One region of the Streptomyces hundungensis genome, then DNA from elsewhere that is predicted to be linked to it. Evidence: riboswitches for the same ligand, from Rfam matches in the RefSeq annotation. Region 1 holds a riboswitch; the other holds the start of a gene.
The links. Region 1 has a riboswitch for cyclic di-AMP ahead of DWB77_RS09950 (M23 family metallopeptidase). Riboswitches for the same ligand answer to the same signal wherever they lie in the genome.
Positions count from the first base shown of each region.

Region 2: another riboswitch for cyclic di-AMP. It lies ahead of DWB77_RS34345 (LysM peptidoglycan-binding domain-containing protein); the one in region 1 lies ahead of DWB77_RS09950 (M23 family metallopeptidase).

Region 1 covers NZ_CP032698.1:2,232,522-2,237,430, forward strand. Annotated here, with positions in the region: gene DWB77_RS09935 (bifunctional GNAT family N-acetyltransferase/acetate--CoA ligase family protein) at 1-1,351, opposite strand, end outside; gene DWB77_RS09940 (HPr family phosphocarrier protein) at 1,504-1,785, shown strand; gene DWB77_RS09945 (GntR family transcriptional regulator) at 1,985-2,662, opposite strand; gene DWB77_RS09950 (M23 family metallopeptidase) at 2,854-3,618, opposite strand; cyclic di-AMP (ydaO/yuaA leader) riboswitch at 3,632-3,792, opposite strand; gene DWB77_RS09955 (M16 family metallopeptidase) at 3,996-4,909, opposite strand, start outside.
Region 2 covers NZ_CP032698.1:7,730,488-7,735,396, reverse strand. Annotated here, with positions in the region: gene DWB77_RS34365 (HAD family hydrolase) at 1-657, shown strand, start outside; gene DWB77_RS34360 (nucleoside deaminase) at 667-1,116, opposite strand; gene DWB77_RS34355 (STAS domain-containing protein) at 1,154-1,591, opposite strand; one part of gene DWB77_RS34350 (IS5 family transposase) at 1,694-2,154, opposite strand; one part of gene DWB77_RS34350 (IS5 family transposase) at 2,154-2,502, opposite strand; gene DWB77_RS34345 (LysM peptidoglycan-binding domain-containing protein) at 2,754-3,530, opposite strand; cyclic di-AMP (ydaO/yuaA leader) riboswitch at 3,533-3,716, opposite strand; gene DWB77_RS34340 (carbohydrate kinase family protein) at 4,191-4,909, shown strand, end outside.

The sequences.
Region 1 (4,909 bases):
GCCGGGCGCCCTTGACCACCACGACGGGTTTGGCGGCGGCGGTGCGGCGGGCGAGGCGGGTGAACTTCCTCGGGTTGCCGATGGATTCGAGGTAGAGCAGCACCACATCGGTGTCCGGGTCCTCGTACCAGTACTGGAGGAAGTCGTTGCCGGAGAGGTCCGCGCGGTTGCCGCTGGAGATGAACGTCGACAGGCCCGCGCCGCGCCGGTACAGGCCCGACAGGAGGGCGATGCCGATGGCGCCGGACTGGGTGAACAGGCCGATCCGGCCCGCGGGCGGGGCCTCGGGGGCCAGCGAGGCGTTCAGCCGCACCCCTTGCGCGGTGTTGATGATCCCGAACGCGTTGGGGCCGATCAGCCGCATCCCGTACGAGCGGGCCTGGCGGACCAGGGCGCGCTGGCGCTCCCTGCCCGGCGCGCCGCTCTCCGCGTACTGGGCGGACAGGACGAGAAGCCCCTGGACGCCGTGCTCACCGCAGTCGGCGACGGCCTCGGGCACCCGTTCGGCGGGCACGGCGAGGATCGCGAGGTCCACCGGTTCGCCGATCGCGCCGAGGCCGGTGTGGGCCGGGACGCCCTCGATCTCGTGCGGGCCGGGGCCGAGCGCCTTGTTCACGGCGTGGACGCGTCCGGTGAACCCCGCGTCCAGGAGGTTGCGCAGGACCGCGCGCCCGACGCCGCCGGGGGCGCGGCCCGCGCCGATGACCGCGACCGAGCCGGGCGCGAGCAGGCGCCGCACGGATCGCGCCTCGGCGCGGTGCTCGCGGGCGCGCTGCACGGCGAGCGACTCGATGGTGGGTTCCAGATCGAGGGTGAGGTGGACCGAGCCGTCCTCGAAGGAGCGCTTCTGCTGGTAGCCGGCGTCCGTGAACACCTTGATCATCTTGTTGTTGGCCGGCAGTACCTCGGCGGCGAACCGTCTGATCCCGCGCTCACGGGCGACCGCCGCGATGTGTTCGAGCAGGGTGGAGGCGACGCCCCTCCCCTGGTGCGCGTCCTGGACCAGGAAGGCCACCTCGGCCTCGTCGGCGGGGGCGGATGCGGGCCGGCCCTGGGCGTTGATGCGGTCGTAGCGGACGGTCGCGATGAACTCGCCGCCGACGGTGGCGGCAAGGCCGACCCGGTCGACGTAGTCGTGATGGGTGAAGCGGTGGACGTCCTTCGCGGAGAGCCGCGGGTAGGGCGCGAAGAAGCGGTAGTACTTCGACTCGTCGGAGACCAGCTCGTAGAAGGAGACGAGCCGCTCGGCGTCCTCGGTGGTGATGGGCCTGATGCGCGCGGTGCCGCCGTCGCGGAGCACCACGTCGGCCTCCCAGTGAGCGGGGTACGCGGGGTCGGACGCCGTCGTCATACCGAAAGCGTACGGGTCGCGGGGCCCTACGGGTCGGGGCAAGGTGGGGAAGGCCGATCGGCGGCGCATCCGGGTCCAAGGTCGGTACGAGCACCGCACACCCCATGAGAGACTGGTCTAGACAACCGTCAGAGATTTCGAAGGGCAACACCATGGCTGAGCGCCGCGTCAACGTCGGCTGGGCCGAGGGCCTGCACGCCCGCCCCGCGTCCATCTTCGTCCGTGCCGCCACGGCTGCCGGAGTCCCCATGACGATCGCCAAGGCCGACGGCAACCCGGTCAACGCCGCGTCCATGCTGGCGGTCCTCGGCCTCGGCGCCCAGGGCGGCGAGGAGATCGTGCTGGCCTCCGACGCCGAGGGCGCGGACGCCGCGCTCGACCGACTGGCCAAGCTGGTCGCCGAGGGCCTCGACGAGCTCCCCGAGACCGTCTGACCCGGCCGGCCTCACAGCGAAGGGACCGCGGGGCCCGCACAGGGCTCGGCGGTCCTTTTCCGCTCTCCCGGCGCGGCCGTACGCGTAATTTTTCCGGCGCGGCCATGCGCGCAATATGCGCGGCCCTGTGCGCCATCAACGAATTCCGGGCAGCACTGTGCGGCGCCCCTCGACGCATTCCTTGTATACGACGGTGCTGTTAAGCGCGGGCTCTTTTCGTGTTGACGGCAGATTGCGGAGATCTCACCGCCACGGACGTGCGCAGCCGATGGGCGGAAAAGGAACGCTCGGCGTGGAGCGCCGTGAGCGAGCGGGCGCGCTCCGCGTCGCCGCGGGCCACCGCGTCGGTGATCGCGCCGAGTTCGGCCCAGGCCTCGGCGGGCCGGGGCGGCGTCTCGACCACGTACATCCAGGCGATCTTGTGCCGCAACTGCGTGAGCGTCGCGATCAGTCCGGGGCTTACGGAGGCCTGGGTGAGCGTCTCGTGGAACCAGCCGCCGAGCGAGCGCAGGTCGTCGCCCTGACCGCGCGCGGCCCGGTCCTGACCCAGCCTCACCAGGCCGCGCAGCACCTTGAGATGGGCCTCGGTGCGGCGCCGCGCGGCGCGCGCGGCGGCCAACGGCTCGACCAGGGCGCGCAGTTCGAGGAGATCGACGGCCTCCACCTCGGTGGGCTCCGCCACCCACGCCCCGGCGTGCCTGCGGGTGGTCACGAACCCCTCGGCCTCCAGGGTGCGCAGGGCTTCGCGCACCGGGACGCGGGAGACGCCGTAACGGCGCGCGAGGACGTCCTCGATGAGCCGGCTGCCGCGCGCCAGGACACCCGAGACGATGTCGTCGCGCAGTGCCGTGCTTATCGAATGCGCCGGAATACTCATGACCGGACCTCCGCCTGGATTCCCGCGCAACGCGGTCGATCGACATCTGTTCGGCGACTCTATTCCAGGCTTTGTTAATTCCCGGTGACATGGCGGAACCGATGGATATCTTCCGGCCAACGCGAAGGCCCCCGGCGGTGGATGCCGGGGGCCTTCGGGATGCTCGGGGTGCCGCGCGGGAGCGGGACGTCTCAGACGGTGACGCCGTGCGAGCGCAGATAGGCGATCGGGTCGATGTCCGAGCCGTACTCCGGGCCGGTGCGGGCCTCGAAGTGGAGGTGCGGGCCCGTGGTGTTGCCGGTGTTGCCCGAGAGCGCGATCTGCTGGCCCGGCTCGACGGTCTGCCCGACGGAGACCTGGATGACCGAGAGGTGGCCGTACTGGGTGTACGTGCCGTCGTTCATCCGGATCACGATGTTGTTGCCGTAGGCGCCACCGTCACCGGCCTCGACGACGGTGCCCAGACCCACGGCGTGCACCGAAGTGCCGATCCCCGCATGGAAGTCGATGCCCGTGTGGCTACCGGAGGACCACAGGGATCCGCCGGTCTTGTAGCCGGTGGACACATAACTGCCCGCTATGGGGGCCACGAACGAGTTGAGACGCTTGCGCTCGGCCTCACGGGCGGCGCGCTCCTTGGCCTCGCGGGCCTCCTGGGCGCGCTGCTCGGCCGCGCGCTTGGCGGCGGCCTCGGCCGCGGCCTGCGCCTGGGCCTTCGCCGCGGCCTGCTTCTGCGCGTCGGCCTGGGCTCCGAGCTGGTCGGCGAGGGAGTCGCCGATGACGATGGCCTGCGTCAGGCCGGTGTCGACGGTCGCAGTGGGAGCGGCGACGGCCGGCGAGGCGAGGGTGCCTACGACTCCGGCGGTGGCGAGGGTGGCGATGCCCGCGATGTTCGCGCTGCGGCGCGTCATTCGGCTGGGCGCGCGATGCTTCCCGGTGGCACGGGTGAACGCCATGGAGCGGCGGTGTCCTTTCCTTCCATCTCGCCTACCGGGTTAGCTGACGGGTTCGGAGCAGGAAGGTCTCCTACGGGCTCCTCCGCGGGCGGAGGCGTCCGATTCACCCCAGGGACTGAATGGGTCCCCGGCTCCCCTGGCTCGCGCCGTACGGGGACTCGGCGATCACTGTCCGGTGCCGCGGCTGCGACGGGTGGTGACGGACAGCGGGACTGACGCTAGACGTCTGATCTTTCAATCACCAAACAGACACCGGATTTTGTAGCGCACGCCACATGACAGACGGGCAACCTCTCCAATAAACCGGACATAAGGGGAGACCCCGGAGGCGCATCCGCCTCCGGGGTCCCTCGTGTATCCGCTCGCCCGCGCCTCAATCAGCCCGTGACAACGGTCACTTCGCCGATGCCGAGCGCCCGGACCGGCTCCGCGATCCGCGCGGCGTCGCCGACGAGGATCGTGACGAGACGGTCGGCGGGGAAGGCGTTGACGACCGCCGCCGTCGCCTCCACGGTGCCGGTCTCGGCGAGCTGGGCGTAGAGCCGGGCCTGGTAGTCGTCGGGCAGGAACTGCTCGACCTGGTCGGCCAGGGTGCCCGCGACGGCCGCCGCCGTCTCGTACTTGAGCGGGGCGACCCCGACCAGGTTCTGCACGGCGCTCTCGCGTTCGGCGTCCGTGAGGCCCTCGGCGGCCAGGGTGCGCAGCACCTTCCAGAGGTCCTCAAGGGCGGGGCCGGTGTTCGGGGTGTCGACCGAGCCGCTGATGGCGAGCATCGCGGCGCCGCCGTCCGGCCCCGAGCGCAGCACCTGGCCGAAGGCGCGGACCCCGTAGGTGTAGCCCTTCTCCTCGCGCAGCACGCGGTCCAGGCGGGAGGTGAGGGTGCCGCCCAGGCAGTACGTGCCGAGCACCTGGGCCGCCCACACGCGGTCGTGGCGGTCGGCTCCGATGCGGCCGATGAGCAACTGGGTCTGGACGGCGCCGGGGCGGTCCACGATGACGACCCGGCCCCTGTCGTCGGCGGTGATCGGCGGGACCGGGCGCGGCTCGGCCAGGTCGCCGGTCCAGTCCCCGAGGGTGTCCGCGAGGATCGCGTCGAGGTCGGTGCCCGACAGGTCGCCGACGACCACGGTGACGGTCGTCGCGGGCCGCACATACGCCTCGTAGAAGGAGCGCACCGCTGCCGCGTCGATGGCGGCCACGGTCTCCTCGGTGCCCTGGCGGGGCCGGGACATGCGGGCGGAGGCCGGGAAGAGCTCCTTGGAGAGCTGCTTGGCGGCGCGACGGGCCGGGT
Region 2 (4,909 bases), 5.5 Mb from region 1:
GGCCACGGCCCGGCCCCCGACGGCGCGTTGGTGGCGGACGTCCTGCGACGGCTGCCGGGGACGGTGGTGCCCCGGGAGTTCGCGGCCCGGTTCGACACCGTCACCCAGCACCTGCGCCGGGCCGACCGCGGCGTGCGCAGCACGTTCGCCACCCGGCTGCGCCGCACCGCCGAGGAGTGCGGGGCCCTCGTGCCCAGCCTGCGACTCGCGACGGAGGCGGTGTTCACCGCGGTGCCCGACGCACGCGTGGACCCGGTGGCCGCCAGGGCGGTACGCCAGTTGCACGCGCGGGGCCTGGTCTGCGTACTGGCCGCCAACACGGACCGCCCCGCGGCGGTACGCCTACGGACCCTGCGGGACGCGGGTATCGGGGACTGCTTCGACGCCCTCGTGCTCTCCAGCACCCTGGGCGTCCGCAAGCCCGACCCGCGCTTCTACGTCGCCGTGACCCGGGCGGCGGGCTGCCCGCCCGATCAGGTGCTGTTCGTCGGGGACAACCCGGAGACCGACGCGCTCGGCCCGCACCTGTGCGGCATGTCCGCGGTACTCGTCACCTCACGGCCCAGGCCGGCCGCGCTGCCCTCCGACATCGTGACGGTCCCGCACCTGAGCGCTCTCGCCGACCACCTCAACCGGCTTGGTTCCAGCGCGAGTTGACGAGGTGTCTCACTGTCCGATGTCCTCGTTCCACAGGGCGGGCTCGGCCGCGATGAACTCCCTCATCATGGCCACGCACTCGGGGTCGTCGAGCACCACGATCTCCACCCCGTGGGCGGCCAGCCACTCATGGCCGCCCCGGAACGTCTCGTCCTCACCCACGACGACCCGCGCGATCCCGAACTGCCGCACCAGGCCGCTGCAATACCAGCACGGGGACAGCGTGGTCACCATGGTCGTGTCGCGATAGGACCGCTGGCGCCCCGCCGCCCGGAAGGCCGCCGTCTCGGCGTGCAGCGACGGATCGTCCTCCTGTACGCGCAGATTGTGGCCGCGCCCGAGGAGCGTGCCGTCCGCGCCGTAGAGTGCCGCGCCGATCGGGATGCCGCCCTGAGCGCGGCCCGCCCGGGCCTCCTCGACGGCGGTCGCGAGCCACTGCCTGGCCAGTCGGTGTTCCATGCGCGCGACGATACGCCCACCGGCAACCAGCGACGTTCTACGACTTGTTGCCCCCGGATGCGGGGCCGCGTGGCGCCGACAGGGCGGCCTCCTCGACCGTTCGGGCCGACTGGAGGAACACGTCGAGGCGGCCGGCGGTGAGGATGCGCCGGTGCCAGGGCCGTACACAGACCACACCGAGGTGGCCCTCTCGCTCGCGGACCCTGCGGTGGGCCCGGCACAGCAGGGTGAGGACGGCGCAGTCGAAGAAGTCCACGGTGCGCAGGTCGACGATCACGCGGGCGCCGGCCGGCTGGGTGGCCGCGTCGAGATGCAGCTGCACCCCCGGGGCGGTCGCCACATCGACGGCGCCGTGGACCTCCACGACGGTGAACCCGTGCATCAGATACGTGCGGGCGTTGCAGCACCGGTCCGGCAGCAGCCCCGGCGGGAGGGGCAGGGGCGCCGAGACGGATGGCCGAGCGGTGATTCCCATGGCAGCTCCCGGTCCAGAACTGACCCCCACGGGCGCGGGGGTTCTCGGTAGTCGGGCAGTCACCGTGGTCCGGGGTGACGCACTACCACCTTAGAAGTCATCTCATTTGGCGAGTCGGCGGTAGCAGATGAGGGTGCAGGCGATGCTGGTGAAGGCGAGGAAGTGGTCGGCCTTGCGTTCGTAGCGGCGGTGGAGTCGTCGGCAGCCGGCGAGCCAGGCCATGGTGCGTTCCACGGTCCAGCGGTGGCGGCCCAGCCGTTGCGAGGACTCGACTCCCTTGCGGGCGATGCGGTGGGTGATGCCGCGTTCGCGTAACCATTGCCGCAGGTGGGCGTAGTCGTAGCCCTTGTCGGCGTGGAGTTTGCTGGGCTTGCGGCGGCGCGGGCCGCGGCGCGAGCGGATCGGCGGGATGCCCTTCACGAGCGGGATCAGGGCCTGACTGTCGTGCAGGTTGGCCCCGGAGATTCCGACGGATATGGGCAGACCGGACCGTTCGGTGATCAGGTGGATCTTCGAGCCGTACTTGCCCCGGTCGACAGGATTCGGACCCGTCAGGTCCCCCTTTTCAGGGCCCGCATGTTCACCGAGTCGATCGCGCACCTAGACCAGTCCAGTTCGCCGCGGGCGCCGAGTTCGTCGAGGACCAGGCGGTGGAGCTTGGCCCACACTCTGGCCTTCGACCACTCCGAGAACCGCCGGTGGGCGGTCGCTCCGGACGGCCCGAACGACGCCGAAGGCAGCTGCTGCCAGGTACAACCCGACGTGGCCACGAAGACAATCGCGGCCAGCACCTCCCGGTCCCCGTGCCGACGCCGACCACCGCCCTGCGGCCTCGACGGCGCCTCCGGCACCACCCGCTGGAACAACTCCCACAACTCGTCCGGCACCAGACGCTCAACGATCCCCACCATGACTCACAGAATACCGAGTCGCCCAAATGAGATGGCTTCTTAGGAACAGCCGCGTATGCAGAAACGTGCAGCCTGGAGTTTGTTCACCCCGCGGGGTGAACGAAATTTGCGCTGCCCTCGGTTCGAGGGCAGCGCACGGGCACTCGGGGGGCCAATCGAGCCCGCTCCACGTCCCGTTGGGGCCGGTGGGACACCGACCGGGTGGCCGGGCGCTCTCTCCCCACCTCCGAGAGCGCCCGGTCCGGGGACCGTCAGTAGGCGCCGAAGACGTTGTCGATCGAGCCGTAGGTCTTGGCCGCGTAGTTGCAGGCGGCGGTGATGTTGGCGACCGGGTCGTAGAGGTCCATGGGCGTACCCGGCACGTGGAAGGCGAGGAACGTGGGCTGGATGACCTGGAGGAGGCCCTTGGAGGGCGTTCCGGCCACGGCGTTGGAGTCCCAGTTGTTGATCGCCATCGGGTTGCCCGAGGACTCGCGCATGATGTTGCGGTAGATGCCGTTGTACGTGCCGGGGATGCCGTGCTGCGCCATGATGTCGAGGGACTGCTTGATCCAGCCGTCCAGGTTGTTCGCGTACGAGCTCGTGGCGGCGGGGGCGAGGGTCGTCGTCCGGGTGGAGCGGTCGGCGCGGCCGGCCGCGGCGTCCCGGGCGGTGCTCGCCGCGGCGCCGCCGAGGTTGAGCTTGAGGCCGGGGTGGATCAGCGCGGGGTCGGAGCCGATGACGCTCCGGTTGACCTCGTACAGCTTCTTCCAGCCGCCGCTCACGTCGAGGGCGTCGGCGATCTTGGCCAGCGAGTCACCGGCGGCGACCGCGTAGCTCGTGGGGCCCGCCTTCACGGCCGCGACCGGCTTGACCGCCGGGGCGGAGTGGACGGTCGCCGGGGCGGAGTGGACCGTCGCCGGGGCGGCGGCGGCCGTGGTGGCGCCGATCACCGGGAGGGCCAGTACGGCGCCTCCGGTACCCGCGGCGGCGATGCCGCGGGAGAACGAGCTGGACTTGGGGCGGCGGTGCTTGCCCTTTGCAGGCATGGTGCTTTCCTCTCCGTCGCCTACGAGGTGAGCTGTCGGGTTCGGACGGGAGATGTCCGGCCGCGGCGCACGCGGCTTCACCCCAGCCGATCCGGAATCCGGACCGGCGGCTTTCCTGGGTCCCCCGCTCCTGCCGTACGTGTGTGGGAGGCTCCGGACGGCGGCAGGATTCGGCGTTCCTTCCGGATTGACGGTGAACGTAAACGAATAGGCCGAGTGGAAACAAGGCCAGAATTCATTGCCGGTGATGCCGGATATAGATCAACTCGAATTCGGCCACCCGAGAAGCCGCCGCCCGAACCCTCAACTCGCTTTCGCCGGAACGGAAATGACCCCACTCGGCGCCGGGTCCGCATCCGCCCGCACGTGACCCAATTCACTCGCTCATCGCGCAACCGGCAGGGCAGTCCACAAAAGAGACGAGGTTCACCCAATAGCCCCAATGTGGACATTTTCCCGGCAGGAGTATTGCCGCTCATAGCACCCGAATTAGGACACTCAGGACTTTCTCGGATGCCTCAAGCCACCCAAACCGCCCCCTCCGCGCGCCTCGCCTGCTCCCCCAGGGCGGCGGCCACACACGCGCCCCTTACGTCGTCGCCCGGGATCATGCTCCTGGGGCGCCTCGCGCGGCGGGGCGGACGACAGTGAGGCGGAACGGTGAACCGAGACAGCGCGCAGTACGACGTCCTGGTGGTCGGGGGAACGGGGGTGGACACGGTCGTACGCGTCGATTCGCTGCCGGTCCCGCTCGCCGACTCCGTGCAGGTCGGCCCGATCGAGGAGTGGCCGGGCCACACGGGGGCGAACGTGGCTCTGGGCGCCCGGGCGCTCGGTCTGGCGGTCGGCCTGATCGACTGCATCGGGGACGACTGGATCGGCGCCCGGGTACGTGAACTCCTCGCGGCGGGCGATGTCGACTTCTCCCCGCTGATCTCCCCGGCGGGCACCCGGCGTGCGGTGAACCTGGTGGACGCCGACGGCCGGAGGATGTCCTTCTACGACGCCCGCGACCCGGACGACCTGCGGATGCCCCGGGACTTCTACCTGCCGCGGCTGCGACGGTCCCGCCATGTCCACCTGTCCATCATGAACTTCGCGCGCTACCTGTTCGACGACATCGAGGAGCTCGGCGTCCCCGTCTCCGTCGATCTGCACGACTGGGACGGACTGGCCGACCACCACCGGGAGTTCGCCCTCCGCGCCGACCTCGTGTTCCTCAGCGCGGCGGGCGCGGGTGACCACACCCCCCAGCTGATGCGCGCGATCCTTCGCGAGGGCCGGGCCTCCACGGTGGTGGCCACGGCCGGGGCGAGCGGATCCACCGTCCTCACCCGGGACGGCGGCGCCACCCCGCACCACATCCCGGCGGTCGCACC